2 regions of the Vulcanococcus sp. DEBay_Sum22DG08_74 genome follow, and region 2 is predicted to be linked to the other one. Evidence: predicted binding sites of a transcription regulator. Region 2 holds the regulator's gene; the other holds the start of a gene.
What was found. The regulator NtcA, encoded in region 2, controls nitrogen genes in cyanobacteria. The targets are predictions, from matches to a motif close to GTANCNNNNGNTAC.

Region 1: a site for NtcA is predicted at 8,246-8,259, ahead of QZ184_RS01230 (circularly permuted type 2 ATP-grasp protein). Genes of this name have one in related genera too.

The regions. Positions count from the first base shown of each region.
Region 1 is NZ_JAFMKL010000004.1:10,290-25,093, reverse strand. Features, by position in the region: gene QZ184_RS01280 (ATP-binding cassette domain-containing protein) at 1-53, opposite strand, end outside; gene QZ184_RS01275 (PAS domain-containing protein) at 104-889, shown strand; gene QZ184_RS01270 (hypothetical protein) at 1,142-1,324, shown strand; gene QZ184_RS01265 (thioredoxin family protein) at 1,349-1,660, shown strand; gene QZ184_RS01260 (hypothetical protein) at 1,788-1,934, shown strand; gene csaB (polysaccharide pyruvyl transferase CsaB) at 1,978-3,024, shown strand; gene QZ184_RS01250 (glycosyltransferase family 2 protein) at 3,015-4,217, shown strand; gene QZ184_RS01245 (redox protein) at 4,337-4,813, shown strand; gene QZ184_RS01240 (transglutaminase family protein) at 4,818-5,690, opposite strand; gene QZ184_RS01235 (alpha-E domain-containing protein) at 5,675-6,712, opposite strand; gene QZ184_RS01230 (circularly permuted type 2 ATP-grasp protein) at 6,706-8,145, opposite strand; gene QZ184_RS01225 (hypothetical protein) at 8,334-8,510, shown strand; gene QZ184_RS01220 (peroxiredoxin) at 8,499-9,059, opposite strand; gene rpmB (50S ribosomal protein L28) at 9,086-9,322, opposite strand; gene QZ184_RS01210 (mechanosensitive ion channel family protein) at 9,386-10,426, opposite strand; gene glpK (glycerol kinase GlpK) at 10,527-12,041, shown strand; gene QZ184_RS01200 (FAD-dependent oxidoreductase) at 12,001-13,584, shown strand; gene QZ184_RS01195 (alpha-amylase family glycosyl hydrolase) at 13,494-14,804, opposite strand, start outside.
Region 2 is NZ_JAFMKL010000018.1:7,654-22,457, forward strand. Features, by position in the region: gene QZ184_RS03945 (BadF/BadG/BcrA/BcrD ATPase family protein) at 1-607, shown strand, start outside; gene glmM (phosphoglucosamine mutase) at 586-1,962, opposite strand; gene QZ184_RS03955 (transglycosylase SLT domain-containing protein) at 2,060-4,075, shown strand; gene QZ184_RS03960 (hypothetical protein) at 4,085-4,612, opposite strand; gene QZ184_RS03965 (NIL domain-containing protein) at 4,612-5,040, opposite strand; gene QZ184_RS03970 (thioredoxin domain-containing protein) at 5,125-5,664, shown strand; gene thyX (FAD-dependent thymidylate synthase) at 5,719-6,441, shown strand; gene dcd (dCTP deaminase) at 6,445-7,038, opposite strand; gene QZ184_RS03985 (cob(I)yrinic acid a,c-diamide adenosyltransferase) at 7,038-7,616, opposite strand; gene rph (ribonuclease PH) at 7,734-8,468, shown strand; gene ntcA (global nitrogen regulator NtcA) at 8,533-9,273, shown strand; gene QZ184_RS04000 (DUF3084 domain-containing protein) at 9,349-10,530, shown strand; gene QZ184_RS04005 (resolvase) at 10,527-10,964, shown strand; gene QZ184_RS04010 (DUF3146 family protein) at 10,961-11,218, opposite strand; gene pth (aminoacyl-tRNA hydrolase) at 11,225-11,857, opposite strand; gene QZ184_RS04020 (TatA/E family twin arginine-targeting protein translocase) at 11,866-12,117, opposite strand; gene psbH (photosystem II reaction center protein PsbH) at 12,122-12,322, opposite strand; gene psbN (photosystem II reaction center protein PsbN) at 12,409-12,549, shown strand; gene QZ184_RS04035 (alpha-mannosidase) at 12,546-14,804, opposite strand, start outside.

The DNA of each region.
Region 1 (14,804 bases), on a different contig from region 2:
AGCCAGGCCTCAACGGAGATGGCCTCGAAATAGGGGGTCGCGCTCATGAACATCGGCCACTGCTTCCAGCATCGGTACGGGCCGGCTCTTTAGGGTCAGCCCCATGCAGCCTTTTTTCCTGCTGGAGCCCGGAGATGGCTTGGTGCTCTGCGGGGCCAATGGCCAGATTTCCCACGTCGACCGCACGGCTCAACAGCGCTTGGGCCACCACTCCCAGGAGTGGTGCGGCCGCGCGATTGGCGAGTGCTGGCCGCAGTTGTCTGATCTCATCGTCCAGGAACACCGGCGTTTAGCTGAGGGGCCGCGGGACCATGTGCTGCCTCTGCCCCATCCAACGGGGGTTGAGCTGGCCACCCGCCTCCGTCTGTTTGCCTGTGACTCTGGCTTTGGCGTTGGCATCCTCCGGCGCCGGGCGCAACGACTCGATGCGGCCCCCGAGGAAACCAACGAAGACGCCTACCGCCGTTTGCTCGAGGGGGTCCTGGACACGGCGCAAGATGCCGTCTTGGTGACCTTGGCTGAACCCTTGGATGCCCCGGGTCCTGTCATCGTTTACGCCAACCAATCGCTACTGGATCAGACTGGGTACGCGCTTCACGAGGTTCTCGGCAAGAGTCCGAGGCTCTTTCAGGGTCTGGAGACTTCGAAGGAGAGCACCTCTGCACTACGGGCGGCGATGGATCAGTGGAAGCCAGCGTCCATGGAGGTCATCAACTACCGCCGCGATCAATCCACCTGTTGGATTGAGCTCAAGGTGGCGCCCCTGGCCGATTCCTCGGGCTGGTACACCCACTGGGTCTCGGTCCAGCGGGACGTGACTGATCGCGTGCTGCTGAAGCGTCAACTTGCCCAAGAGGCCAGGGCGCTGGCTGACAAGCTCGATCGCTGAAGGGGCCCCGGCCGATTGCTGACCTGACACCCTGCAAGCTGAGAGCTGCTTCACGTCTCTTTACAATTGCGGCACAAGCGGTGTTCCGTTGCTCTCGCGCGTTGCCATCGATTTCGTCAGCACGGTCTTTGGCCTACCGCTGCGGCAACTCGCCTTGGCCTGCAGCTTTGCTCCGGCCTACCTGACCATCCCCGCCGTTCGTTGACATCGCCTTGATCGCGGGCATCGTTGCGACAGCGATAGGCCTGGGAGATGCAAAGCCTTCCTTTTCTGGGTGATGAGCGCATCAAGGTCAGCTGCGATCTTCGCCGAGTTCACCTGGCTCGCTTGGATGCCCTGAAGGAACAGTGGGGTCTTCCGTCGCGGGCGGCTGCACTGCAACGTCTTCTCGATCTTTGTTTCCTCGGCGACATCAGCCTCGATCAGTGCCATTAAGTTGCCGGCACTGCAGTCCTCGCCATGGCAACCACAGTCCTCAAGTTCAGTTCCGAGGATTGCGGCACCTGCCATCGGATGAGCCACTACGACGGCAAGGTTGCTGAAGAACTGGGGTGCATCTTTGTCAGCGTGATGTTGCAGGACACCGAGACCTATCGCAGATACAGAAAGGTCCTGCTTGCGCAGTATCCCAACAAGGAAGGAATGGGCTGGCCGACCTACCTCGTGGTGGAAGACCCCGACGGTGAGTTCATGATCCACGGTGAACTCAAAGGCGGGATGCCCAAGGGTGACTTCCGCACCAAACTCGCGGCACTCCTGCCCAATCTTTGAACTTTCTTCCAGGGGATCGCTTGATCCCTACCCGCGGAAACGTTCTATTGGCTTAGACAAGCGGTGCTTGAAGGTGGAGTCGCAGCCGTCACCAGCCTGGATCCATCGGGGCTGCCGGATTGCTCTGATGGATCAAGCCGATCACACCCGTTGCTACGCGATTCAGCACCGAAGCGGTCTGTCCCTCGGGACCTGCACCTCCCTGGATCACGCCCGTGAACGGATTGACCAAGAATTACCGCTGCTGAGGCAGCGCCTGATCGCAGCCGCCTAGTCCTTCAGGCGATGCGAAGCTGGTGATCGCGCTATGCAGTGGTGTGCCTCAGTCCGTTCTGCTCTGCGGCTACTACGGCGAACACAACCTTGGCGATGACGCCTTGTTGCAGGCTGTCCTTGGGGAGCTGCCTGAAGCTTGGACGCCTGTCGTCACCGCGTTTGACCAGGACCAGGTGCGGCAGTTGCACGGCGTCGAGACGGTGCAGCGCCGTGACCTCAAGGCCGTTCTTTCCTGTTTGAGAGCCTGCGATGCCCTGGTCTTGGGCGGCGGAAGCCTGCTGCAGGACAGCACCAGTTTTAAAAGCCTGATCTACTACGCCAGCTTGATTACCGCCGCCCGATTCCAGGGCAAGGCGGTGGTGCTCTGGGCCCAGGGACTCGGTCCACTTCAACGCAAGCGAACGCGGGCCCTGGTGCGTCTGCTGCTCCAGATGACGACTGCCGTGAGTTGGCGTGATCCTGAATCGGCGACCTTGGCTCGCCGTCTGGGGTGCGACGGCGAGCACGCTGCGGATGCGGTTTGGATGTTGCCGCAGCAGCAGTGGCTCGGCCGTGGTGGACCAATCGTGGTCTGCTGGCGGCCAACGCCCTTGCTCCAGGGCAGTGATTGGAGTCCTTATCTCCAGGCCCTGGACCAGTTATCCACAGAGGCAGACCGCGAGGTGTTGTGGCTTCCTTTCCATCGCAACCAGGACGCTGATCTGTTGGAGCAATTCCGCCGGGAGGGGTTGATGCCCGAGAGCTTATCGAGGCGCAGTCGCCAACTCAGCGCGAGCCATCCCAGGGAGGCGATGGCCGTGTTTCGCTCCTCTGGTCTGGTTCTGGCGATGCGCCTGCATGCCTTGATTCTGGCGGCCCTCTCCGGTGCTCCGGTCAGCGCCCTGAGCTACGACCCCAAGGTCCAGGCCTGCGCTGATCAACTCCAGTCTGAGGCCTTGGACTTGCGCCAGCGCGGCCGGACTGCTGAGGAGTGCTTGACGCTCTGGCGCAGCAGCTTGGATGGTCCTCCGGCGAGCAGGGTGATCGCCTCGATCCGCTCGACGGTGGAGCTGCATCGACGCATCCTGCGTGCCGCCCTATGTCGCTGATCCTGGATCTGGCGGCTACGAGCTGTCTCTGCTTGCTTGTACTCCTGCTGGCTTTGGAGCTGCAACTGGGCCGTGCCCCAAGGCTGACCAAGACGGATTCGCAGCAGTGCCCCGAAGACTGCGGGTGGCTGCGGATTCTCGTGCCCGCGTACAACGAGCACGACAACATCGAGGGATGCCTTGGGGCGATCGTTGCGGCCTGCCCGCCGGACTGGCCGATCGAACTCGTCGTGATTGATGACGCCTCAAGCGATGACACCCAGGCCTTAGCTGAGCTGTGCCGCACGAGCTGCAGCCGTTCTGATCTCCACTGGCGGATTGTGCAGGCCGGAGCGCGCCCGAGTGGTGAGCGCTGGTCCGGCAAGAATTGGCCAGCAACCATCGGTTCGGAGTTGCCCTGGCCCGATGGGACGGCAGCGCGGCAATGGTTGCTGTTTCTCGATGCCGATGTGCGCCTGCAGCCCGGGGTGATTGAGGCTGCCCTTCAAGAGGCCTGCAGTCAAAGCAGCGATCTGTTGACCCTGGCTCCCCGGCTGCAGTGCAGTTGTCTTGCGGAATGGTTGGTGCAGCCGATTGTGGCCACCCTGTTGGGCTTGGGTTTTCCGATTCGGCGCAGCAACGACCCCAACGATCCAACGGCGTTTGCGGCTGGTCCCTTCATGCTCTTTCGCCATTCCAGCTATCGGGCGATTGGAGGCCATCGCGCTGTTGCCGCTGAGGTGGTCGAAGATCTGGCCCTGGCCCGAGCGGTCAAGCAGGCCGGCCTGAGTCTGCGGTATCTGCTTGGCGTTGATCTTGTCGACCTGCAGATGTATCGCTCCTTGGCAGCGCTGTGGGAAGGCTGGACCAAAAACTGGTTTCTGGGGGTTGATCGCAATTGGTTCAAAGCCGTTGGCAGTGTCGCTGTGGTGTTGCTGCTGTTTGCCGCTCCCTGGTTCAGCGCCGTTGCTCTGTTGCTGCAGGGATGGCTTGGCGGTCCGATTGAGCAAATGGCGATTTGGGCTGTGGGCTGCTCCATCGCCCTGGTCTTGGCGATCCGTCTGTGGAGTGCCTGGCGCTTTGGCACACCGATCAAATTCTGGTGGTTGAGTTGGCTTGGGGCGTTGCTGATTGCGGCCATCGTGCCCGCCAGTATTTGGAAGACGACCACCGGACGTGGTTGGACCTGGCGTGGGCGCCAGCTCGAGGGCTGACGCATAGGCGCTAATCCTGAATTGCGTAGTGCTGTACACGCCCTGGAGACCAGGGAGTGCGGTTCATTGGGCTATCCCACGGACGCAGCATGTCGTCAGGAACAGCCACCCAAGCTCAGATGTTTGAGCTGATCCCCTACGAGAAGTTCCGCGATACCCCTGCGGTTCGTTTCTTCGATATCACCGTCGACAACTCCAACGCGCGGGATCTGGTCATCCATAGCGGGCCGGCCGTTAGTCCACCGGATGAGCCCAATACGGGCGCCTGGCAGTTCTATCTCCACCCCCATCAAGAGGACAATCTGCTCGCTCTAACCGGGGGTCGCCTGTTCTATCTGGTGAACTTCGGCTGGAATTATCCGTATCACATTGTTCGTCTTGAAACCGGTGGTGACATTCTCCGGATTCCGCCCGGAACCTTCCACCGTTCGATCTCGGATGAGGAGGGATCGGTCGTGCTGAATCAGGCAATCCGTGATCCAGGAGCCAGCGTTGCCCGCGAGTTTCGCGTCTACAACAGTCGACTCATTCCTCGTCTGTTTGCGACCACCTTTCGCTCAGCGCCGTTGCCCAAGTTGCATGGCGTCAGCTGGTAAGCGTTCAACGGGACTGGGCCGAGCAGAGGATTTCGGCCTGGATCTCCCAATTCAGCGTGCTTTGCACCCCCGTCGGCCCTGAAAACGTGCCGCTGACCGCCGCCGTGAGATCTGATTTCGAAGAGGTCACCACGGGGATGTAGCGATCATCCACCGCCCCCTTGCCACTGGCATCGAACCCTCGCCAGCCTGCTCCCTGGAGGTAGACCTCGGTCCAGGCGTGCAGGTCGTAGCGCTCAGGTTTGGGCTCCACAAGGTGATAGCCACTGACAAACCGGGCTGGAAGTCCAACGCTGCGGCAGCACTCGATCATCAGCATGGCGAGATCACGGCAGGAGCCGATCCGCTCCTTCAGTGTCCGGCCCGCAGGCCAAGCGGGGCCTTGATGGCGCTCGGTGTATTTGACGCGGTCCTGAATGATCTCGATCAGCTGCTGCAAAAAGCTCAGGCAGCTGCCATCACTCCCTGTGAGGGCTTCTTGGGCCAGATCGACAGCGGCGGCATCATGTTGACCGTTGGGCAACCAGCCTTGGAGGTTGCTCATGAGATCGGGGTTCAGCCTGCCGATGGCGAGCGGCAGGTTCAACATCGTTTCGTCCAGGCAGGCTTCGATCAGGGGTGGTATGAACGTCTCAACCTCGCTCGTGGCCACCACCTGAAAACAATCGGTTTCCTGGAGAAACCGTGCCCGGGTGATGGTGTCGCCACCTGCTGCCATCAGCTCATAGAGCTGGCTCGGCTCAGGCTCGATGCTCAGTTTGAAATCGATCAGACGCTGAAACCCATGGGGCCTGGGCCGCAGGCAAAAACGATGGGGTCCCAGCAGCACGGGCTGGCTGTAGCGGTAGTCGAAGCGATGAATTAAGCGGGCGCGCATGCCAGGTCTTGACCGGAAGCGGTGGTGGACAGGGAGGTGGAGCTCACGGGGATCACTGTTGTGTCTTCGGGGCTCAGTCCGCCCGGAAGCACGAAGTAGCGAGCGTGAATCAGATTGTGCAGCTGGTTGAGGTCCTGCTGAAGGCCATCAATCGCCTCATGGAGACCACCGGCGATCAGCGTTTCAATTTTGCTGAAACTCCAGCGGGCCTGCGTCAGACCCACCATGCACTCGAGGTCGTCGGGCGTCCCGGCGGCGGCATCGCGCCCGATCACCTGAAGCGTCTCATGGATCCGCTCGAGGCAGTAGCGCACCGACCTCGGGAAGAGGGGATTGAGCAGCAGGAAGGACGCCACCGCTTCCGGTGAAATCACCCCAACGTTGGATTGCCTGAACATCTGATAAGCGCCAGCACTGCGCAGTAGAGACATCCACTGCAACTCGTCGAGTACCCCGCCGACGTCATCAGGGCTCGGGAGCAAAAGGAAGTACTTCACATCAAGGATGCGAGTGGTCTTATCCGCCCTCTCAATCAGCCGACCGAGTCGGCTGAACTGCCAGGAAAGATCCCGACTGAGGGTGGCATCGGTAATTCCGTAAAACAATTGGCAGCCACGCCGGATCTCCCTGAGCTGCTCTGGGGTTGGCTCCTCCCAAAACCCGTCGTTCTCGACCAGGGTCCAGTAGAGACCATTGAGCTGCTCCCACATCTCACTGGTGATGACATCCCGGATCTGCCTGGCGTTTTCCCTGGCCAGCGCGATGCAGTTGACGATGCTGTTGGGGTTGGCCTCAGCGCGGATGAGAAATTCAAGAACCTGCTGTTCACCTCCACCGGGGTAGAGCGCATCAAACAGAGAGCGATGACCACTGGCATCGATCAGTGGTTGCCAGGGCTCTGCGCTACCAGGGGGGCAGTCCAGCGCCATGGCAGCACTGACCTCGACAAAGCGCGAGATGTTCTCGGCCCGCTCCACATAGCGGTTGATCCAATAGAGGGAATCCGCGACGCGGCTCAGCATGGGGCGTCCTCCACGATCCAGGTGTCCTTGCAGCCGCCGCCCTGGGAGGAATTCACCACCAGTGATCCCCGCTTGAGGGCCACGCGGGTTAACCCGCCTGGTGTGACCCAGGTGGTTTTGCCCCGCAGGATGTAGGGCCGCAGATCCACATGGCAGGGGTAGAGCTCGCCGTCACTGAGGGAGGGGACGGTGGAGAGCTCCAGGGTGGGTTGGGCAATGAAGTTGCGCGGATTGGCCTCGATCTTCGTGGCGAAGTCTTGGATCTCCTCGTCACTGGCATGGGGTCCGATCAACATCCCATAGCCTCCAGCTTCCGAGACGGCTTTCACCACCAGCTCCCGTAGATGGCTTAGGACATAGGCCCGATCTTCAGCTTTAGAGCAGAGGTAGGTGGGGACGTTTTGGATGATGGCTTCCTCCCCGAGGTAGTAGCGCACCATCTCCGGCACATAGGCGTAGATCAGCTTGTCGTCGGCAATTCCAGTTCCAGGAGCGTTGGCAATCGCCACCCGTCCCTGGGCATAGACCTCCATCAGTCCGCGGACCCCCAGCATTGAATCGCTGCGGAAGACGGCGGGATCGAGGAAGTCATCATCAATGCGCCGGTAGATCACATCGACGGTCTCCAATCCACGGGTCGTGCGCATCCAAACCCGTCCGTCTTCACAGGCCAAGTCCCGGCCCTCGACGAGGGGAATGCCCATCTGTTGAGCCAGATAGCTGTGTTCGAAATAGGCGCTGTTGAACACCCCGGGGGTCAGGAGGACGACCCGGGGGGAGTCGGTCCAGGGCGCCAGCTCCCTCAGGGTCTGCAGCAGCTGGGAGGGGTAGCGATCAATCGGCTGGACGATCCGGCCACTAAACAGGCTCGGGAACATCCGTTTCATCACCCTCCTGTTCTCCAGGAAATAGGCGACACCAGAAGGACATCTCAGGTTGTCCTCCAGGACGCGCCAGGTTCCTTCTCCATCACGGATCAGATCAAGCCCGGAGATTTGACACCATTTGCCCAAGGGGGGCTTGAACCCTTGAAGCTCGCGCCTCCACCCCAGGGAACTTTCCACGTGCTCCCGCGGAATAACCCCATCTCGGATGATGCGTTGCTCGCCGTAGATGTCACCCAGAAATTGATCAATCGCCTCTAGGCGCTGGGACAGTCCTCGCTCTAGACGCTCCCACTCCTTCGAGCGAATCAAGCGTGGCAGCGGGTCGAATGGCAGGATCCGTTCCCCCACGCGTCCGCCCGAATCATTCAGCCTGAAGGTGGCCCCGAGTCGCTTCAGTAGGACTCCAGCGGCGGCGTGATTGCGGTTGAGTTTCTCGATCCCGAGTGCACCCAGGGAGTTCACCAGGGGCTTGAGGCCGGAGCGAGGGCCTTCGGCGGCACTGAAGTATTCGTCATATCCCTTCTTTGGCCTGTACTCGGTAAACATTGCTCGAGTGGAATTGGGGCAAGCATGCAGAGCAGTCAGACCCCTTCAGGTTCCTTTCGCTACCAAAGTCCACCCCGGTTCGTGGCCACCCGCATCACCTGTAGTGGTCGCTACGGATGATGAGTTGATGCACCTATGGCAAGGGTTCAATCGCCGAGCCAGCCTCTGCTCGTTGCTCCTGAAGACCCATGGCCCAGGTCCCTGTGCTGGTCGATCCCCAAGGGGGAGTGATCTATCAGCTGCGCTCCAGCGAAGGCGAGCTTTATCAAGTGCGATTTGAGGACAACTGCCTGTTCTGCGACAGCCTCCCTGCAGGTCAAGCCCACCTGAGGCTGCTGGAGCAGCGCGCAGCCTCAGGCCTGTAGCTCATCCAGCCGCTTCAGGATCTCCTGGCTGTGGCCTAGGGGCCGTACCCCTAACCAGCGCTCTTTAAGAACCCCTTCTGGGTCAATCAAAAAGGTGTGACGTTGGGAGAAGGGCGGGATCCAGCTGCCGTAGCGCTTGCTGGTTTCTCCTCCGGGATCAGAGAGCAGCGGGTAGGTCAACGCCTCGCTTCCGCAGAACTCTTTGTGGGAGTCCGTGTCGTCTGCACTGATTCCGACCACTTCCGCATTGCGGGCATGGAACAGCTGCAGATCCCGTTGAAAGCCCTTGGCTTCCAAGGTGCACCCCTCCGTGAAATCTCGGGGATAGAAGTAGAGCACCACCCAGCTCCCTTTGAAATCGCTCAGGCTGCGTACGGCTTCGACGGCCCCCCCCTCGCCTGGAACCACGCCGGAGAGCCCAAAGCCAGGGGCCGGTTGATCGAGATCGGGCAGGGTCCCTCCCATCGAAAAGGCCTGCCGGGGGAGTCCCAGCAGGCCTAAGGCCGCAGCACCAAACGAAACAAGCAGGTTGCGGCGGTTCAACTTGATCCTGGGAGAACTCCCAGGATTGAAGCTCAGATCTTGGCCAGGTTGATGCCCAGCTGCTTGGCGTAGGCGCCCAGGCCCTTCTTTTGAATGGTCTTCAGGGCACGGGTGGAGACCCGCAGTTTCACGTAACGGTTGCCTTCAGCCCACCACAGACGGCGCTCTTGCAGGTTCACCTGCTGGAGCTTCTTCGTGCGGATGTGCGAGTGGGAGACGGCCATGCCGTTGTTGGCGCGCTTGCCGGTGAGTTGGCAGACCCGGGACATGACCGATCTTCTAAAAACACAACTTCGGGCAAATTGCCCAAGCGCCCACCATAGCAAGTCGGGTCACACCCCAGAACCCAAGGCCTCAGTGCAGTTGTGCAGGTGCAAGGTTTGCGTCGGGAAGGCGAACTCAATGCCCTCCTGGGCGAAGCGTTGGACGATCGCCAGGTTGATCCGTTGCTGGGCTTCCATCGCCTGGACGTAGTCGTTCGAAGGAACGAAATAGACCAACTCAAAATCAAGGCTGCTGCTGTTGAAGGCCACGAAATGGGCCCGGTCAAAGCGGGCATCGCCCCCCTGCTCAACGATCGCTTTCAACAGGCCAGGGATCCGTTCCAGTACGGCGTGGCTGGTGTCGTAGGTCACCCCCAGCCGATAGATCAGCCGCCGCTCTTGCATCTCCCCATAGTTCGCCACCACTGAGCTGGTCAGGGCGCTGTTGCTCATGACGATCGCTTCGCCGTTGATGCTGCGCAGACGGGTCGAACGCACCCCCACCCGCTCCACCGTTCCCCAGACCTCTCCGACTTGGATGAATTGACCGGGTTGGAAGGGCTTGTCGAGAAGGATGGTGATGTATTCGAAGAATTCAGAGACCGGCTGCTTTAAGGCCAAGCCTGCCCCGATGCCACCGGCGCTCAGCAGAGCCCAGATCGCAGCCATCTGGACACCGATGTTCTGCAGATAGAGGACAGCGCCGACGCACCAGACCAACGCCCGCAACATCGGCGCGAGGGCGCGGAGCATGTTGCCGACCGCTGGATCTCCGCTGTGGGCCGCGGAGCGTTGCAGCAACCGCAGGCTGATGCGGTTGACCAGCCGCACCAGGAACACCACCAGGATGAGTTTCGAGATGGTGAAGACCACCCGATCCGCCTCGGGAGAGGTCGGCAGCAGCCACCAAGCCCAACTGGCGCTGATGACCCAGCCAAGGATTGGGATCGTGTCCGTGATGACCTGAACGATGAAGTCATCGGTTTCGCTTCGCGTTCGCCGTGTCAGACGACCGAAGAAGATCCCAAAGATCCTTGCTGCCAGAAGGGACAGCAACCCACCGCCGAGTAGGGCCGCCACTGCAGGCGCAGTACTCCAGAGCGAGGTCATCGGTAGAGGCGAGGTTTGAGCTGTTTCCACTGTCTCGTGCTGCGTCAAGCCCCTGACAGATCCGCTGGAAGCCCGTAAGAGTGGGGAAACCCTTTTGCCTGTGTCTGAGTCCTATCTGTTAGCTCTCGACCAGGGCACCAGCAGTTCTCGCGCCGTTCTGGTGTCCTCCAACGGCGAGTCGGTGGCCTCGGCCCAGGTGCCGCTTGCCATCCACTACCCGGATGATGGTTGGGTCGAGCAGGACGCCTCCGCGATCTGGCAGAGCCAGCTGGAGGCGATGGCCCTACTGGAGCAGCGCCTCAGTCCAGGGCAACGGGCAGCAGTCAGGGCCTGCGGCATCACCAATCAGCGCGAAACCACCACCCTCTGGCGACGCAGCACCGGCGAACCCTTCGGCCCGTCCCTGGTCTGGCAGGACCGTCGGACCGCATCGATCTGCGGAGATTGGAAGCGCCAGGCGGCGGCGGATCAGTGGCAGCGCCAGACGGGACTTGTGCTGGACCCTTATTTCAGCGCCAGCAAGATCGCTTGGATGCTGCAGGCCTATCCCGAGGCCCGGCAGGCCCTGGCTGGCGATGACCTCTGTTTTGGCACTGTCGATAGCTGGTTGCTCTGGCAGCTGACCCGCGGAGCGCAGCACGCCACAGACATCAGCAATGCCAGTCGCACGCTGCTGCTGGACCTGGAGCAGCTCTGTTGGCTGCCGGAGGCGGTTGAACGCGTTGGTCTGAGCCTGAAGGCGTTGCCCGACTTACGACCCACCCGCAGCTCGTTTGGGGTGATCGCTGAGGGCCTTCCCTTTGCCGGTGTGCCGATCACGGCGATGCTCGGTGATCAACAGGCCGCCAGCTATGGCCAGTTCTGCAGGCAACCCGGCCAGGCCAAGTGCACCTACGGAACCGGTGCCTTTCTGGTCGTGAATTGCGGGCAGCAACCTCAGCGCGCCGCTGGTGGCCTGCTGAGCACCGTGGGTTGGAGCAACGCCGACGGCAGCACGACCTACTGCATTGAAGGCAGCTTGTTCAATGCAGGAACGGTCATCCAGTGGCTGCGCGATGGCCTCGGGATCATTCGTGAGTCCGCCGAGGTCGACGGGTTGGCCTCCAAGGTGGCCAGTGCGGGCGAGCTGATGCTCGTGCCGGCCTTCACCGGTTGGGGCTCTCCCCACTGGGACCCCAATGCCAGAGGGTTGTTGATCGGCATGACCCGTGACACCGGTGCACCGCAGATTGCCCGGGCTGCCCTCGAGGGGATTGCCTTAGCCGTCACCGGACTGCTGCGCGGTGCGGCCGAGGCCCTTGGCGCTCCCCTGCGCACCATCGCCGTTGATGGCGGGGCGGCGGCCTCCGCTGTCTTGCTTCAGGCCCAGGCCGACAGCGCCGGCGTTGAGGTGGTGCGTCCGGCCAATTTGGAGTCCACCGCCTTGGGCGTTGCCCTGATGGCCGGTGAGGCCGTTGGAGTGGTCGACGATCTCGAGGCCATTGCCAGCTCGGTGAGGGCTTCCTCGACCCAGGTGAGCCCTCAGCAAACGGAGGCGCAACGGGAGCGCTGGTTACGCCGCTGGGACCAGGCGGTTGAACGTTGTTTGGAGTGGCATGGCGATGCAACCGTTTGATCTGTTGATCATTGGTGGGGGGAGCAGTGGAGCCTCCCTGGCCTACGAGGCCGTTCGCCGCGGATTGCGGGTGGCGTTACTGGAGGCGGGTGATCCAGGCCAGGGCACCAGTTCCCGCAGCACGAAGTTGCTCCATGGCGGCGTTCGCTACCTGGAGCTGGCCTTCAAGCAGCTCGATGCCGCCCAACTGAAATTGGTGCGGGAGGCCCTGGCGGAGCGCCAGTACTGGATTGATCAGGCTCCTTTTTTGGCCCAACCTCTGCGTATTGCCCTACCGACCCAGGGGCCCATTGAGCAGGCCTATTACCGGATGGGGCTGGGGATGTATGACCTCCTCGCGGGAGCGGCCGGCCTCGAACCCAGTCGTGGCATCAACCGCCAGCAACTGCAACGCTCCCTGCCAGGCCTGGACCCCAATCGCCATGGCGCCGTTCTCTACAGCGATGGTCAATTTGATGATGCGCGCCTGAATCTGTTGCTCTTGCTCACGGCTGAGGCGGCCGGAGCCGTGGTTCAGCGGGATTGCACGGTCGTTGGTTTCGAGCAGGAGCAGGGCCAGCTCACGGGTGTCACAGCGCGTCAGGCCGATGGTGCGCTGAACCACTGGTCAGCCCGCTGTGTGGTCAATGCCACAGGCATCCAGGCCGACAGCTTGAGGCTGCTGGCCGACCCGCAGTGCAGTCCACGCCTTCTGGTCAGCCGGGGGGTGCACCTTGTGCTCAGCGAGCCGTTGTGTTCAGAGGGCGTCGGCCTGCTGATCCCTAAAACCAGCGATGGCCGCGTGATGTTCGTGCTCCCCTTCCAAGGCAGAACACTGGTTGGGACCACCGATTCACCTTGTCCAGTCGATGAAGCCACCTCCGTCTCCGATGCGGAGGAGGCGTTCCTGTTGGATCACCTACGCCAGTGGTTCCCAGGGCAACCCAGCTTCTCGGTGTCCAGCCGCTGGGCCGGCGGTCGCCCTCTGATTCAGCCGGACTCTGAGCGCGGCAGCAGCAAGGTGGTTCGCGAGCACGAAGTCGAACAGCTCGATTGTGGGCTGATCAGCTTGCTTGGGGGCAAGTGGACCACCTGCCGGGTGTTGGCGGTCGATGCCCTCAAGGCCATCGCCCAACAGTTGAATCGAACCCTCCCGGCCCCTGAGCCCCTGCCCCTGCTTGGAGCCGCTCAGTCCCCCGAGCAAACCGACGCTGAGCTCGCCCAGCTCGCTCAGCACTTAAAGGGTCTACTGCCGGACGGCGAACTCCAGGCCCGGCAAATTGACCACCTCATCTCCAGTTATGGCCTTCGAGCAGAGGCGGTCCTGAACGAGGCCATGGAGCCGTCTGAGCGGAAACCGCTCAGCAGCGTGGTTCCCGTTTGCCTGGCGGAGTGGCGCTACAACATCCGCTTGGAGTGGGCCCGCTCGGCAGATGATCTGTTGCAGCGGCGCAGTCGCATTGGCTTTTTGGATCAGGCGGAAGCGGAGCGGCTGACTCCAGCGGCCGAGTCGCTGTTGCTCGCCAGTTCCATGTCGCCGATCAGCCACCAGCCAAAGCCATAGGCCTGGAGGTAGATAAACCATTCGGAGCTGGCCTCTGGGAATTCACAGCCCCAGAGCAGCTCCCGAATCCGCTCTCCTTCCCATCGGCTCAGATCGATTTCGGTGGATGCGCCTGTACCACTGAGATTGACCGCAACGAGCACGGTCATGGCTTCGCAGCGGCGAATGAAGCTGACGACGCTCGGGTGATGGCTCGGCAGGGGTTCAAAGTCGCCGTGCTTCAGAGCAGGCAGCAGTTTTCGGCTGACCAGCATGTGCCGATGCCAGTTCAAAAGCGACCCCTTTAGAGACTTTTGAACTTCAACATTGATCACGCGGTAGTCGTATCCAGGTGCGGTGATGGGCGGCAGCACCAGCAGGGGATCTGGAGCACTGGAAAAACCGCCATTGCGATCCGGGCTCCAGGCCATGGGCGTTCGGTTGGGGTCACGGTCCCTCAGTCCCGGCCAATCCCCCATCCCGAGTTCATCTCCGTAATAGACGCAGGGCATGCCCGGCAAGCTGTAAAGCAGGGCATGAAGGGCCATGTTGGGTCTGGGATCTCCGTTTAAGAGCGGTGCCAGTCGTCGATTGATTCCCCAGTTCAGCCAATGGCCATGGGCAGCAGGCAGACCATGACGCACCCAGTGAATGACCTCGTCAGGCACCAGGTGGCCATCGCCCAGCCAGAGCTCATCGTGATTTCGCAGCGGTAGAGCCCAACTGCGGCCGCAGTCCAGGCTGCTGATCTCCTGAAGGAAGCGATTCAGGGCCTTGGTCTCCCCATGGGCGACCGAGGCGAAGAGATGGGCCGTCAAGGCAAAGTTGAAGGCCGCGTGCAGCTCTCCATCCTCCAGGTAGGGCATGGCTTCTTTGACCGGCTGAATCGCTTCTGCCAGGAGCAGAACGTCTCGACCGGGGTTGGCCTCGCAAAAGGCATCGACGCGCTGACGCAGGGTCTTCAAGAAGGCATGGGTTTCCGGTAGTCCTTCACACCGGGTCCCCTCGCGCTCAAACAAAAACGGAATGGCGTCGAGGCGAAATCCATCAATGCCGCGTGCCAACCAGAAATCAACGACCTGGAGTACCGCCTCCTGGACGGCTGGGTTGTCGTAGTTGAGATCAGGTTGGTGATGCAGAAAGCGATGCAGGTAGTACTGCTGCGCTATCGGATCCCAGGACCAATTGGAGTCCTCGAAGTGTCGAAAGAGGACTGGGGCATCGCTATAGCCGTCCGGGTC
Region 2 (14,804 bases):
CACCGCCCTGCTGGGCGCCCATGGCGAGGCCCCTGGCGTGCTCGTCATCAGTGGCACGGGCTGTATTGCACTGGGTCAAACGAGCTCCGGACACTGGCATCGCACGGGCGGCTGGGGCTGGCTGCTGGATGGGGCGGGCTCGGCGATGGATCTCGGCCGGGACGGCTTAGCGATCAGCGTGCAGATGGCCGATGGACGGCTGAACGAGACCTCCCTCAAGCACCAGCTCTGGCAAGCCCTCGGGGTCAGCACCCCGCAAGAGCTCAAGGCCGCCGTCGTCGCCGAAGGGTTTGGCGCGGCCGGCTTTGCCCGGCTAGCTCCCGTGGTGGACGCCTGCGCCGCAGGCGGCGATGACCACGCCCAACGCATCGTTGAACGTTCAGCGCTGGCCCTCAGCCAGATGGTGCGCACCATTGCCTCCACCCTCGAGCTGCAAGCTCCGCGGGTCTGTTGCAGCGGCGGCGCGCTCACACACTTGGGGACACTGCGCCGCGCCTTCGCCGCGGACCTCGAGCAACGCTGCCCCGGTGCCGCCTTGGTGGCCCCCAAGGGCGATGCCTGTGATGGCGCCCTGCAACTGGCCGTTCAGGCGGCGTTGAGGTGCTGATCGGCGAGTTCCGCCAACTGGCGACTCCAATGGTCGACATCAGCCTGCTCAGCCGCCTCCACCATCACCCGAAGCAACGGCTCGGTACCGCTGGCCCGCACCAACACACGCCCAGTACCGTCCATCGCCGCTTCCGCAGCCTGCACAGCCTCAAGCAGCGGCGCGCAGCTCTCCCAACCGGTGCGCCTGCTGCGATCCGGAACGGTGACATTCACCAGCTTCTGGGGATAGGGCTGGAAGCTGCCATCGAGCCAGTCGCTCAGGGAACCCCCCTGGGCCTGAATCAATCGCGCCACCTGCAGCGCCGTCAGCAGACCATCACCACTCATGCCGTGGCGGGCCGAGAGGATGTGACCGGATTGTTCACCGCCCAGGGACGCGCCGAGTTGCTCCATGGCGGCATGCACGTATTGATCACCGACGGCAGTGCGCTCCAGCACGCCACCTCGCGCTTGCCACGCACGCTCAAAGCCAAGGTTGCTCATCACCGTCGCGACAATCCGGTTGTCCGGTAGGGCCCCCTCGGCCATCAAGGCCTGGCCCCAGAGGTAGAGGATCTGATCGCCATCGACGACCCGACCACGGCCATCGACCGCGAGCATCCGATCGGCATCGCCATCAAAGGCAAAACCCATGGCCGCCCCCTGGGCGATCACCTCCGCCTGGAGAGCCTCGAGATGGGTGCTGCCGCAGCCCTGGTTAATCCGGGTCCCATCGGGCTGGCCATGGAGCACCGTGACCTCAGCGCCCAACTCACGGAAGACGCGTTCACCGCAGCTGGTCGCCGAACCCCAGCAAAGATCCAGCACCACCTTGGCGCCATCCAACCGAGCTGAACCCACGCTCTCCAGCAGGCGCTGGCGGTAGTCGTTCAGCAGATCCGGGCGCTGCACAAGCCGTCCATTGGCGCTGAAGCCGCCCAGCACATCGCCGCTGCCATGCAGACCCGCTTCGATCTCGGCCTGCTGCTGCTTGGCCAGCTTGGCCCCGCAGGCTCCAAAGACTTTGATGCCGTTGTCATGGGGCGGGTTATGGCTGGCCGACACCATCAGGCCGCCACTGGCTCCGAGCTGACGAATGGCGCCGGGAACGGCGGGTGTGGGACAAAGGCCGATATCCAACACCTCACGGCCTGCTGCGGTCAGCCCAGCGGCCAAGGCGGCCACCAACATCGGTCCGCTGCTGCGGGAATCCATCCCCAACACGACCGGACCACCGGCGGGGAGGACCCGGCCGCACCAGTAGCCAACCTGCAGGGCCAGGGCGGGCGTGATCACCTGCCCAACCCGGCCGCGGATGCCATCGGTTCCAAAACTCGCCGTACCAGAAGGGAATGGCGCCCCAAGCGGAGACATGGCGAGCTGATGGGTCAAGGCTCGCGGCAGGTTACGCCTGGTTTGCGATGCAAGCGGGGCGCATCTCACCAAGAATGCGCAGAGTTATCCCACTGCTTTGGCCCAGCGCCCCCAATCCGCTGAAAGACGCCAAAGCCTTCTTGGCACAGCACTGCTTGGTCTCTGCTGCCTGGGAACGGGCGTTGCCCTGGCCGCCGGGCGGCAGGTTCTGGTGCAGCTGGCTCCGCCCCTCACCCCCAACAGCAGCGCAGCCGAGCTGACCCGCAGCCGCAAACACAGCCTCGATCCAGACCGGCGCCGGGATGCGGCACTGCTGCTGAGTGCTCAAGCCAAGAGCAGCCCTGAAGAGCGGCGCCATTGGCTCCAGGGCCAGGGCTGGGGCAACCACCGCAACAACAGAGTGCTGGCGGCGATCAGCCTCAAACGCGCAGCCCTCGCCGCCCAAGCGAGTGGACGCCCCCAGGAAGCCCAGGCCCTCTGGGCAGAACTGCTGCGGCGCTTTCCGCAGGAACCCGCCAGTGCCGATGCCCTCTATGCCCTGGGCCGGCAGCAACCCAAGTTGCGGCTGACGCTGCTGGAGCGCTTTGCCGCCCACCCGGCGGCCCTGGCGGCAGCCCTCGAAGCAGGCGATGCCCTGCACCTCGCCCGCTGGGGTGCCCGCTGGCCCGGTGCCGAAGCGCTCCTGCTGCAAACCTGCGAGACCCGTGCCGCTGCGCTCAGCGCCGAAGACAAGCAGCTGCTCGCCGCGGGGCTCGCGCAACTGGGACGGAGTGAAGCCGCCCTGCGCTGCCTTGGGAACACGCCCGCCACAGCAGAACTACAGCTGCGCCTGGCTCAAACCCTGCTGCGGGGGAACCGCGCGCAACAGACGCAGGCCGAAGACTGGCTCTTGCGCCTCGCCCAGAGCGAAGGCCCGCAGGGTGCAGAGGCAGCACGCCTCTTGGCGCAATCTCCTGCAGCCGGCGCAGTGGAACGTCTCCAACAACTGCCACCAACCCTCCAGGACAGCGCCCCGGTGCAGGCCCGTCTCGCCGAAGCGGGACAGGTCGATCCGGCCACCGTGCTCAGCCGCTGGCCCAATGACCCAGCCAGCTGGGAACTCCAGTGGAGCGAGGCGCGCAAGGCCTTGCTGCAGCGGGACTGGCGCCAAGCGAGTGGCTGGCTCAACCAACTGGAGAGCGCCAACCTGCCCGCACCCTTAGCGGCGCGCCAGTTGTTCTGGCGCGGCTGGAGTGCCCAGCAGCAGGGGGACCAGGCGAGCGCGGAGCAGTTCTGGCGGCAAACCCAACGGAGCCAACCCCTGGGCTATTACAGCTGGCGGGCCAGCGAACGCCTGGGACAGTCCCACCAGGAACTCAGCAGCACAGAGCCGCTTCAGCCCTGGCAACCCCTGGCCAGTGGTGACACACGCATCGATGCCCTTTGGCAGCGGGGGCAGGCACTGGAGGCCTGGGAAAGCTGGCGCACCAAGCAAGGGGGCAGGTCCCCCAGCCGACCTGAGGAGTTTCTGATCGAAGGTCGACTGCGCACGGCAATCGGCGATGACTGGACCGGACTCGGACAACTCGAGCGGGCCAGCTTTCGCCTGCCCCAGATCGGCTGCCGGGGACAACTGGATCGGGAACGGCAGCTGCACCCCCGGCGTTTTGGCGCAGAACTGGGCACCGCCAGTGAAGCGACGGGTGTCGATCTCGCCCTCTTGCTGGCGGTCGCCAAGCAGGAATCCCGCTTCAGCCCAAGTGTGCGCTCAGGGGCTGGAGCCAGTGGCCTGCTGCAACTGATGCCAGCCACCGCCAGCGAACTAGCGGGCGAACCCCTGGACCATCAGGCCCTGATCGATCCAGCCCGCAACGCAGCCCTGGGGGCGGCCTACCTCAAACAACTGCTCAGCAGCACCGGGGGCAACCTGTTCCAAACCATCGCCAGCTACAACGCTGGCCCCGGTGCCGTCGCCAGTTGGCTCAACTCTCGGGGCTTTGATCTGCAGCGCGAACCGGAGCTCTGGACCGAGGCCATCCCCTACCCCGAAACCCGGCTGTACACCAAAAAAGTGCTGGGCAACTACTGGAGTTACCGGCGGCTCGCAGAGAGCGCCGAGACCCTCTGCCGCTGATGCCGGCCCCTAAGCAAAGACGAACCCGAGATGGGTATAGAGGGAGCGGCCCACCAGGATTCCCGCCAGGACCCAACTGCAGAGCACAAAGGCTCCAAGCAGGGGCGCCGGTGCAATCCGAAGCCGGGTGAGATCAAGCCGGGCGAGCAAGACCGCCGAGGCCAAGACCAACACCTCAGAGAGCACCGACAAGTGCAGGAGGTAAAGGCCCCCGGTGATCACCACCAGCAAGGTCACTACCAGGGTCAGCGCCTTACTGGCCGCCATCAACTGCGAGAGCTCCCGCAGAAGCAGATCGGGCATGGTGCAGAGCACCACCACCAGCAGCGCCTGCATGCACTGCAGCGGCCAGAACCAAGGGCCCGCGAACTCCTGCTGCACCGGCGTGCTGGCCTGGGTGAGCAACTGCGGAGAGACATCAGCCCAGTGCAGTCCCATAAAGGCACTGACAGCAAAGAGCACCAGCAACATCGGTGCCCGCAGCGGCAGGACCAGGAAGCGAAGAACAGCAGTCACAGGGCGCATGGACAGGCGCATCACTGGGCAGCGCCCACAGCTTGATCCAACACCAGGGCGATCGCTTCAAACGGACACGAGGGGATGCATTGCTCGCAGACCAGGCAGCGCTGCGCGTTGAACTCCAGTCGCCAGTGGGGAGCGGTGAAACTCAGGGCACCACTCGGGCAAACGCTGCTGCAGATGCCGCAGTCCACACAACGCTGGGGATCAATCGCGATCTCACCGGAGGCCCGGTTCAAGCCCAGACCTTGCCCCTCCAACCACTGCTCAGCGGCATCGAGATCATCGATGTCGCCGGAGAGCTCCACCACCATCGTTCCGCTCTGGTTCGGAGCGATCTGCGCCCGCAGAATCTTGGCGGCGATATCAAATTCGACCGCAAGGCGATAGGTAATCGGCTGATGCACCGCCTCCCGCGGGAAGTGAAGGGTGATGCGGCGTTTCAAGGGCGCAACTCAGCCACCGTCAGGGTATCGACGCGGAATGGGAACAGCCCTGGCAGATTGGCGCCAAGGATCAACACACCACCTGTGGACAGCAACACGGCAGCCCTGGGACGGCGCGAGCGCATGCTGCTGGCTGCAGTGGCCGCCCTTCTGGCCTTAGGGCTCTTCCTTCTGCGCGGCGGGCTCTCACCGGCGGCGCCCCTGGAGAAGCTGGCCCGCCAGTCGCTGGAGCCCGCCGTTGCCCTCAGCAATGGCCGGCCCAGCGTGGTCGAGTTCTACGCGGACTGGTGTGAGGCCTGCCAAGCCATGGCCCCAGCGATGGAGAAGGTCGAGAGCCAACACCACGATCAACTCGATGTGGTGCTGCTGAACGTCGACAACCCCCGCTGGCAACCGGAGGTGGATCGCTACGACGTCAACGGCATCCCGCAGCTGGAATTCTTCGATGCCAGTGGCACCCGCGTGGGCCGCGCCGTCGGCGCCCGCAGCCAAAGCGAATTGGAAGCCCTGACTGAAGCCTTGGTGGCAGGCACCCCCTTACCGGCCATGGCGGGCGTTGCCGAGACCAGCGTCCTGCCGCAAGCGGAGGCGACCACCATGGCAGGCCCCCGCAGCCACAGCTGAGTCCCCCAAAGCCCGTTACCCTGCAGCACCAGCTCCCCACGCCATCGCCCGCCCATGAAACGCTTTCGGGTTGAGCTGATTGCAGCGACCCCCAACCCCCAGCAGTGCGTCTATGCGGGGATGCACCAGGACTACAGCGAAGGGTTTGTGGCGGCCGATCGCGCTGAATGGCCCGATGAGACCAAGGCCGGCGAGATCTGCGTCAAACGTCTCCTGGCCGGAGAGCGCGGTCACTACGGTCCGCTGGAGCACGCCCAGATCGTGCTGAACGTGGGCTGGTTCCCCCACTCCGTGATGCAGCAGGCCCGCACCCACCGGGTGGGCGTGAGCTTTGACGTCCAATCCATGCGCTACACCGGCGAGCGCATCTGCCGGGCCGCCAACGGCGAGCTGGAACTCGAAGAGGTCTTCTACCTCCGCCCCGAAGGGCAGTACAGCGATCGGCAAGGCAAGAAGTACACCTACAGCGCAGACGAGCGCGCCAAGGATCTCGCCCTCTGCCAAGCCGCGGCCGAGCGCTATCGCGACATGCTCGCGGCGGGGTTCGCCGAGGAGCATGCCCGGGGCATCCTTCCCTTCGATTACCGCCAGCACTTCGTGGTGAGCTTCTCGCTGCGGGCGTTCCTGCACTTCATGGACCTGCGCGCCAAGCTCGATGCCCAGGAGGAAATCCGGGTGCTCTGCGATCTGATGTGGCCCCACCTCCAGGCCTGGGCCCCAGAGATCGCGGCTTGGTACGAGAAGACCCGCCTGCACAAGGCGCGCCTGGCCCCTTAGGGCTCAGACCTTGGCCAAGGTGACCCGCTCGGGCTGGTGCTGGTACTTGCCAGCCCGGTCCTTGTAGGTCGTCTCGCAGGGATCGCCCTCGAAGAAGAGCAGCTGGCAAATGCCCTCGTTGGCATAGATGCGGCAGTCCGCGCCGGAGGAATTGCTGAACTCCAGGGTCAGGTGACCTTCCCAACTGGCCTCAGCTGGGGTGGTGTTGACGATGATCCCCAGGCGGGCATAGGTGCTCTTGCCCAGGCAAATCACGGTGATGTTGGGAGGGACGCACATCTTCTCGAGCGCCACACCCAAGCCGTAGGAGTGGGCCGGGAGGATGAAGTACGAGCCGTCCTCGTCCTCGTGCAGGGGCACCGGCTCCAGGTTGGCGGGGTTGAAGCGCTTGGGATTCATGATCGTTCCGGGGACGTGCCGGAAGATCAGGAACTCCTGCGGGGAGAGGCGCAGGTCGTAGCCGTAGGACGAGCAGCCAAAGCTGAGAACCGGCTTTTCGCTGTTCTCCGGATCGAGATGGCGAACCAGCTGCGGCTGAAAGGGCTCGAGCATGCCCAAGGCGGCCTGCTCGTTGATCCAACGGTCGTTTTTGAGCATCAGAAACCTCGGCGCAGCTGGGTGACCTGATCGGCCATGGCCAACAGAGCGGTGGGCATGGAGGGCCCCGTCAGGATCACATCCAGGTGGGACGGCCGCTGCTCCAGGGCTGAAACGACCTCCGCCTCGGACAAGTAGCCCAATTCGACGGCCAGGCCCAACTCATCGAGCACCAACTGATCCAGCTGACCGCTCAGCAGCTGCTCACGGGTGTACGCCCAGATCTCGCGCACAGCCTCGACATCGGCCTGGGAGGCCGGCACGGGCTCAGCCAGGCAACCCGCCACGGCTGGCCTCAGCCACTGAAGGCGGCCACAGAGCCACACACTGCGCTCCAGACCCTGATCGACCCCACCTTTGAGGAATTGGCTCACCAGAACGCGGCTACCAAGCCCGGCACTGCGCAGGGCCTGACTGAACACCCCACTGAAGCTGCCGCGGAAGGGAGCGGTGTGCACCTGAAGCTGCCCCTCCTGCTGGGCCGCCAGGCGCACGCTGCGAGCGGGGGCCGACGCCGGGACCACAGCCAACGGACGCAGGTGTCCAGCACGGGGAGTGGCTGCAATGCTGGCCGTCATCGAGTGCATGGCTGCCGCTTGGGATCCTGAATGTAGCGGCGTTAGGCCGTCCGGCAAGCAACAAGCACTACCTGTAGTGCAAACACCCGTACCATCGAGGCACTGAGCCAGCCCGCGATGAGCAGCACCCAACCCAGGCGGGACGGCCGCAGCGCAACGGACCTGCGCAGCACGCGCTTCGCTTGGGATCCGATGGGCTTCGCCCTGAGCTCCGTCACGGTGTACACGGGCAAGACGGCGGTGATCTGCAGCGTTTGCTTAGAGGAGGGTGTTCCGAAGTGGCGTAAAGGCTCCGGCAAGGGCTGGCTGAGTGCCGACTACCGGCTGCTCCCCGCCAGCACCCCCAGTCGGCAGCCACGGGAGCTAATGAAACTCTCCGGTCGCACCCAAGAAATCCAACGCCTCATCGCCCGCAGCCTCAGGGCCTGCCTGGATTTGGAGGTTCTGGGGGAGCGGACCCTGCAAATCGACTGTGACGTCCTTCAAGCCGATGCCGGCACCCGCACCGCAAGCATCACTGGAGCCTGGGCCGCCTTAGCCCTCGGCCTGCAACGCCTGGAGCAGCGCGGAGTGCTGGAACGATCGCCCCTGGTGGGGCAGGTGGCGGCGGTTTCCGTTGGCCTCGTGGATGGCGCCGCACTCCTCGATCTCGACTACAGCGAGGACAGCCGAGCAGAGGTCGATCTGAACGTGGTGATGAATCAAGAGCAACATTTGCTCGAAATTCAAGGCACTGCCGAGGGCGCACCCTTCAGTCGCCAACAGCTTTCCAGCCTGGTTGACCTAGCGGAAAGCGGCATCGATCAACTGATGCAGGCCCAGAAGCAGGCCTTGGCAGAGGCAGCAAATTAGTTTCAATGGCTACAGGGCGGCCCTGGACTGATCCGTAGGTTCCAGGCAACTCAGTCGCGCTGAAATGGTCGTGGCAACGCAAGGATTCAGCCGCTACTCCCCTAGCCCTACGACCGGTACGTCAGTGATCGCACCGATCGCGGGGAGTCCCCTGCCGCCCAATGCCACGCTGCTGGATGTCATCCGGGGCCTGAGCGGTAGCACCACCGAGATCGTTGAGCGCGGCAAAACAATCTTTTTCCCCGGCGACCCCGCCGAAAAGGTTTATCTGCTGAAGCGGGGTGCGGTCCGGCTCTCCAGGGTCTACGAATCCGGCGAGGAAATCACCGTGGCACTGCTGCGGGAGAACAGCCTCTTCGGCGTGCTGTCTCTACTCACGGGCCAGCGTTCGGACCGCTTCTATCACTCGATTGCCTTTACTCGCGTCGAGCTGGTGACGGCTCCCGCCACCTCCGTCCGCAAGGCGATCGAACAAGACCCGGCGGTTGGTCTACTGCTTCTGCAGGGTCTCTCCTCTCGGATCCTGCAAACCGAGACCATGATCGAAACCCTCACCCACCGCGACATGTCCTCGCGACTGGTGAGTTTCCTGCTGGTGCTGTGCCGCGACTTTGGTGTACCCAGCAGCGAAGGAATCACGATCGACCTGCGCCTCTCCCACCAGGCCATCGCCGAAGCAATCGGATCGACCCGCGTCACGATCACCCGTCTCCTGGGCGACCTCCGCAACGACGGCCTAGTGCAAATCGACCGCAAAAAAATCACCGTCTTCGATCCGTTGGCCCTCGCCAAACGCTTCAGCTAAACGGCTGAACTGGTGGCCGATCCCAGCTGCGTTCCAAGCCACCGCAACCGATACTGATCGTCGTCGCCCAACGTCGTGTCCGGCTGGATCCTGATCCTGGCGTTGCTGATCCTCGGGGGAGTGCTCTCCACCCTGGGGGATCGCTTGGGATCCAAGGTCGGCAAGGCGCGGCTGAGCCTGTTCCGGTTGCGGCCCAAGAAGACCGCCGTGGTGATCACGGTGCTGACCGGCAGCTTGATCAGTGCCATCTCCCTCGGGCTGATGCTGCTCGTCAGTGATCGCTTGCGCACGGGGCTCTTCGAACTCGATCAGATCGAACAGCGCCTGCGGGACAGCCGCGATGCCCTGAGCTCAAGTCGCAAGGACCTGGCCCAAAGTCGGAGCGCCCTGCGCAGCGCAGAGAACGAGCGCAGCGAGGCCCAACGCCAACTCAAGGTGGTGGCCGAGCAGGCCAGCCGGCTGCAGAAGGAACTGGCTCCCCTGATGGAGCAACGCAAACAACTGGAGGCCGAGCGCGACCGCCTCAGCCGTGACATCGCCGCGAAGGATTCCGATCTCCAGCGCAACCGCACTGAGCTCGCCAAGCTCAACAGCAAGATCAAAAGCAGCAGCCAAGAGCTCGAGCGTCTCGAACGCAACCTGATTGCCCTACGTCAGGGTGATGTGGTGATCAGCAGTGGCCAAATCCTGGAGGTGGCCAAGGTGCGGATCGAGAAGCCAAGCCAGGCCCGAGACGTGATCCACGCCCTGCTGCAGCGCACGAATTTGAACGTCTACCAGCGCGTGCTGCCAGGCGAAACACCGAACCGTCAAATCCTGTTGGTGCCGCGCAGCGACATCAGCAAATTGGAGACCACCCTCAGCAAACGAGGCGAGTGGGTCGTGAGTCTGATCTCAGCGGCCAATGTGCTCAAAGGGGAGCGTCAGGTCGTGGCATTCCCGGATGTCAGACCCAACAAACGGGTGGTGCGTAGTGGAGAACAACTGGCCACCACCGTGCTGGAGGCCGATGAGCGCTCCCCGGATCAGGTGCGTAGCCGTCTGAACCTGCTCCTGGCAGCAGCCTTTACCCGAGCGCAACGTCAAGGGGCCCTGGCCAACGGCCTGCAATTTGACCCAGCACGCCTCAATCAACTGGCTGAGGCCCTCGTCAACCGCCCCCTGGGCGAGACCGCCAAGCTCGAGGCCGTCTCCAGAGGCAACAGTGATCTGGCCGACCCGATTGCCGTCGACATTCGCTGGCAGCGCCCGCAATGACTTGGATCGGACTCGATCCCGGCCGCAGCAAATGCGGCTTGGTGCGCTCTGACCACAGCACAGGCCAGGTCGACGTCGCGGCCGTGCTCTCCCCGGAAGAGTGCTTCAAGCAGATTGCGATCTGGCGAGAACGTCCGGGTCTTGAGGGTGTTGTGCTCGGCGATGGCACGGGCAGCAAGCACTGGCAGCGGCAACTCAACGACCTGGGCCTGGCTATCCAGGTCATCCCTGAAGCGGGAACCACCCTGGCCGCACGAGCCCGCTACTGGCAGCTGGAGCCCCCAAGGGGCTGGCGGCGATTGCTTCCCGAGGGCCTGAGGTTGCCCCCACGGGACTACGACGATGTCGTGGCTCAACTCTTGCTGGAGCGCCATTGGGGAACGGAGCTCAAGCGGGAACCTGGCTTGGTCGTCTTGCGCCAGCTCGCTGCCTAAAACTTGGCCCGCACGCTGAAGGCGTAGTCCCCACCCGCCTCCAGCTGGTAGTCCGTTTTCAACAGGAAGCGCAGCAACGCGTCCTGGATCAAGGCCCGGCCCAGGGAGGGCTCCACCTGCAGCTCGCCGCGGTCAAAGAACCAGGCGAACGTCCACTCGAACCCTCCAGCGCTGACCTCACCCTCCAGCACCCGCTGGCTAAAGCTTTGGCGCAGCACCCGCAATTGCGCCGTTGTCGTGGGGAGGCGACTCACGCGGACTCAGGCAGTGGGTTGCTCGACCAGCTTGGCGGCAGAGGGAGCAACAAAACCGTTGAGCCTGTTACCAGCCCGCTCAAACCCCAGGCGCTGAATCAGATCCAGACCAGCCAAGACCTCATCGATGACCTCCTCGAGCACCGGCTGTTCGGCGACGGCAAAGCGGCCGAGGACGTGGCCGACAGTGCGCTGCTTACGCTCCACCGGATTCAAGGCCGGAGCGCCAATCCCGATGCGCAAGCGGGGGAACTCTTGGCCACCGAGATGGGCAATGGTGCTGCGCAGACCGTTATGCCCGCCAGCACCGCCCGAGAGCCGCAGGCGCAAGCGACCGAGGGGGAGATCCATGTCGTCCACCAGGATCAGCATCTGGTTGGGCTCGAAGCCAAACCAATCGAGAGCAGCACGAATCGAACGACCGCTGTCGTTCATGTAGGTCTGAGGCATCAACAGACGCAGGCGTTCAGCACCCTGTCCCACCTCCGCGGCGAGGGCGTGGAGCTTGGACTGCTGCTTAAAGCTGCTGTTTTGACGCTTGGCCAGCTGCTCCAGCGCCATAAATCCGACGTTGTGGCGGGTTCCGGCGTACTTCTCGCCCGGGTTCCCTAAACCAACAACAAGACTCAGGGGAGTCATGGAGTCCTTCAACCGGCCGCTTGCTCGTCGTCGGCCTTGAGTTGAGGCTGGGGCTCAGCAGAAGCCTGGGTGACTTCCGCTTCCACCGTGTCGACCGCCTTTCGGAACTCCTGCTCGAATTCCTTCGAGGCGGACTGAAAACCCTTCAGGGTTTTTCCAAGGGTGCGACCCAATTCGGGTAAGCGCTTGGGACCGAACACCAAGAGACCCACGGCGGCAATCACCGCCATCTCAGGCAATCCGATCCCAAACACGTTCATCGGATCAGCCGATGCCGTTCCAGTTGACGGTGATGCCGTCGAGGATCAGGGACTTGTTGTACAGCTGGAGGATCACCAGCAGGAACACCAGGAACAGGGCCATGAACACGCCCATCACGGGGGTCGTGCCCCAGCCGGGCACAACCTTGCCGTACTCGGAGTTCAGGGGGCGAAGCAGATCTCCCAGGCGGGTGCGTTGAGCCATGTCGGGCTGTGCTCTCTGGCAAGGAGTAGGTCTCGTTACTGTAAGGGGCCTGGCCGCCTGAGCGGCTGGCCCCGTCGAGAGTTGTGATGGAAACCACCTCCCCAGCCATGTCCGTGGCACTGGCCGTCTTGGCTGTGCTGCTGGGCCTCACCGGCTTCGGGATCTACACCGCCTTTGGTCCTCCGTCGAAGCAGCTCAGCGACCCCTTTGACGACCACGACGACTAAACCAGCTCTAACGCGACGACCTGCCAGGGCTTGAGCACAAGAGCTCCGCTCTGCCAGGTCTCAGCATTCCCCCGGCGCCAACGCCGTGGCGAGTCCAGCGTCCAGCTCTGTCGCTGAGGGCTGAGGTTCTGCAGCCTCAGCGCCAGCTGCCCTGGGGTTGAGCCGGGCCTGCAGCTGAGCACGCGGATCTGGGGATTGGCTGGACCCATGCCCTCCATCAAGTCGATCGGAGCGAAGACCTCCGCCTGCTGGGCCGCCTTTTGGGCCGGGCGAATCCAAAGCGGTTCTCGAAAACGCTGCGCCAAACGAGGCACCCCGGCCGACGCCCACCCGGCTGCACAAGGGACCAACGCGAGCCGAAGCCGTTGGTGTCCGTTATCGGCCGAGGGGTCAGGCCAGGTGGGTGCTCTAAGCAAGGAGACCCCCAGCTGATCGGGGGTGGCGGAGACGCCCTGGGGCCCATCCAGCAGCACCGCCAGACCACCCGCTCCAGCCTTCGCCTGACTGGCCAGCCAACTGATGGCCGTCACTTCCCAGCGCGCCTGCTCCCTAGCCGTCAGGGGCTGGGCCGGCCGCTCGAGAACCCCCGCAGAGGTATCCGCGGCATAGCGCTGAGCAACCTGCGCCAAGGGCAATTCCAGCCGCAACAGCTCATGGCGCTGACGCCAATCGACCGTCAAAGCCAGCTCCAGATACGGCGAGGCGGCCCGCAGCTGAATGTCGAGTCGAAGCGTGCTTTGGCCGCAGCGGCCGCGGACGACAAAGCGGCAACAGAGCGGTCCCTGCTCCACCAGTTCCGGTGCTCCCTGCCAAGTCAAAGGCAGCGGCTGCTCGCGGTAGTCCGCCGCAATGTCCCAGGCATCCCAAAACTCGCCCTGATCGCTCCAACGGCGCCATTGCAAAGGGCCCGAGAGTTGGGGCACACCATCAGCTCCCCAGAGCTGCTGAACGCCGTCCGCCCCGATCTCGACGCGCACCAAGCCGTTGTCCAAGCGCCAGTGCCCAGCGCTCGCCTCGCACACAACCGGGTCTGTGATTGCTGCCGAGGCCCGCGGCAGCCCATCCGCGCGCTCAAGGGGAAGCGCCTGAACAGCCGAATCCAAGGGGAGCTGAACCCATGTCCCACCGGCTGGCCTCGCCTGACTGGGGAGCTGCTCCGGGGCCCCCTCGATGCACCAGGCGCCAGCGGGCAGGCGCAGGGTGACCCGCTCCGCAGGCTGGGGCTGGAGTTGCACCAGCCACCAAGGTTCAGCTCCGCCGCGCGCGGGGAGCAGCGCCTGCAGCCCGTGGTCGCGTCGACGGGCCGCCAGGCGCCGCGCTTGGCGCCACTGCGGTTCCGCCTGCTCAAACACCTCAGGGATTGAGGTGCCCGGAAGGATGTCGTGGAACTGCTGAAACAGCAGCGTCCGCCAGTCCGCACCGGGCTGCTCGCTGCCGCGGAGGTGCAGCAGGGCATGGACCCAATCGAGCTCCCGAAGCAAGCGCTCAAGAGTGCGGTTATGGCGCTTTTGATCCGGGCGGGTGGTTGCACAGCCGCGGTGCAGTTCGAGGTAGAGCTCGTCTCGCCAGACCGGCAATCGGCTCGCCAGGGGCTCCAGTCCCTCGAGATAACTGCGCAGGGTTCCGTGCTGCTGGGGGCAGGCCACGGGCTGCTGCTGCCAGAGGGCCAGCTGCTCCAGCATCTCGGCGGTTGGGCCACCGCCGTGGTCGCCAACCCCCGGGAGCCATAGGGCCTGATCCACACCCGTCGCCGCCTGCCACTGCTGGCGGTAGGTCTCCATCCCCTGGGGATCGCCGCCCGTACCGATGGGAGCCGTCGCCAGGGCCAACAGCTCCGAGCCGTCGGCGCTGCGCCAGCGAAACAGGCGATGGGGGAAAGGGTTGCTGCTGTTCCAGGCCAACTTGTGGGTGCAGAACCAACGCACTCCGCTCAGCTGGGCGATGGCAGGAAGCCCAGCTGCGAAGCCAAAACTGTCGGGCAACCAACAGAGCTCGTGTGTCCACTGGGGGAAGCGGCTGCGGCTGTAGGCCTGACCCTCCTCGAACTGCCGCAGCAGCGAGGGGACCCCAACCAAGACGCAATCGGTTTCCACCCAGGGGCCATTGACCGGCTCAAAACGACCCTCTGCCGCGGCCACTTGCAGGCGGGCAAAGAGCGCCGGACGGTGCTGCTCCATCCAGGCGTAGAGCGCCGGGGTGGAGTGGGCGAAGTGGAGCTCTGGGAAACGCTCCATCAACGTCAGGGCCGAATCGAA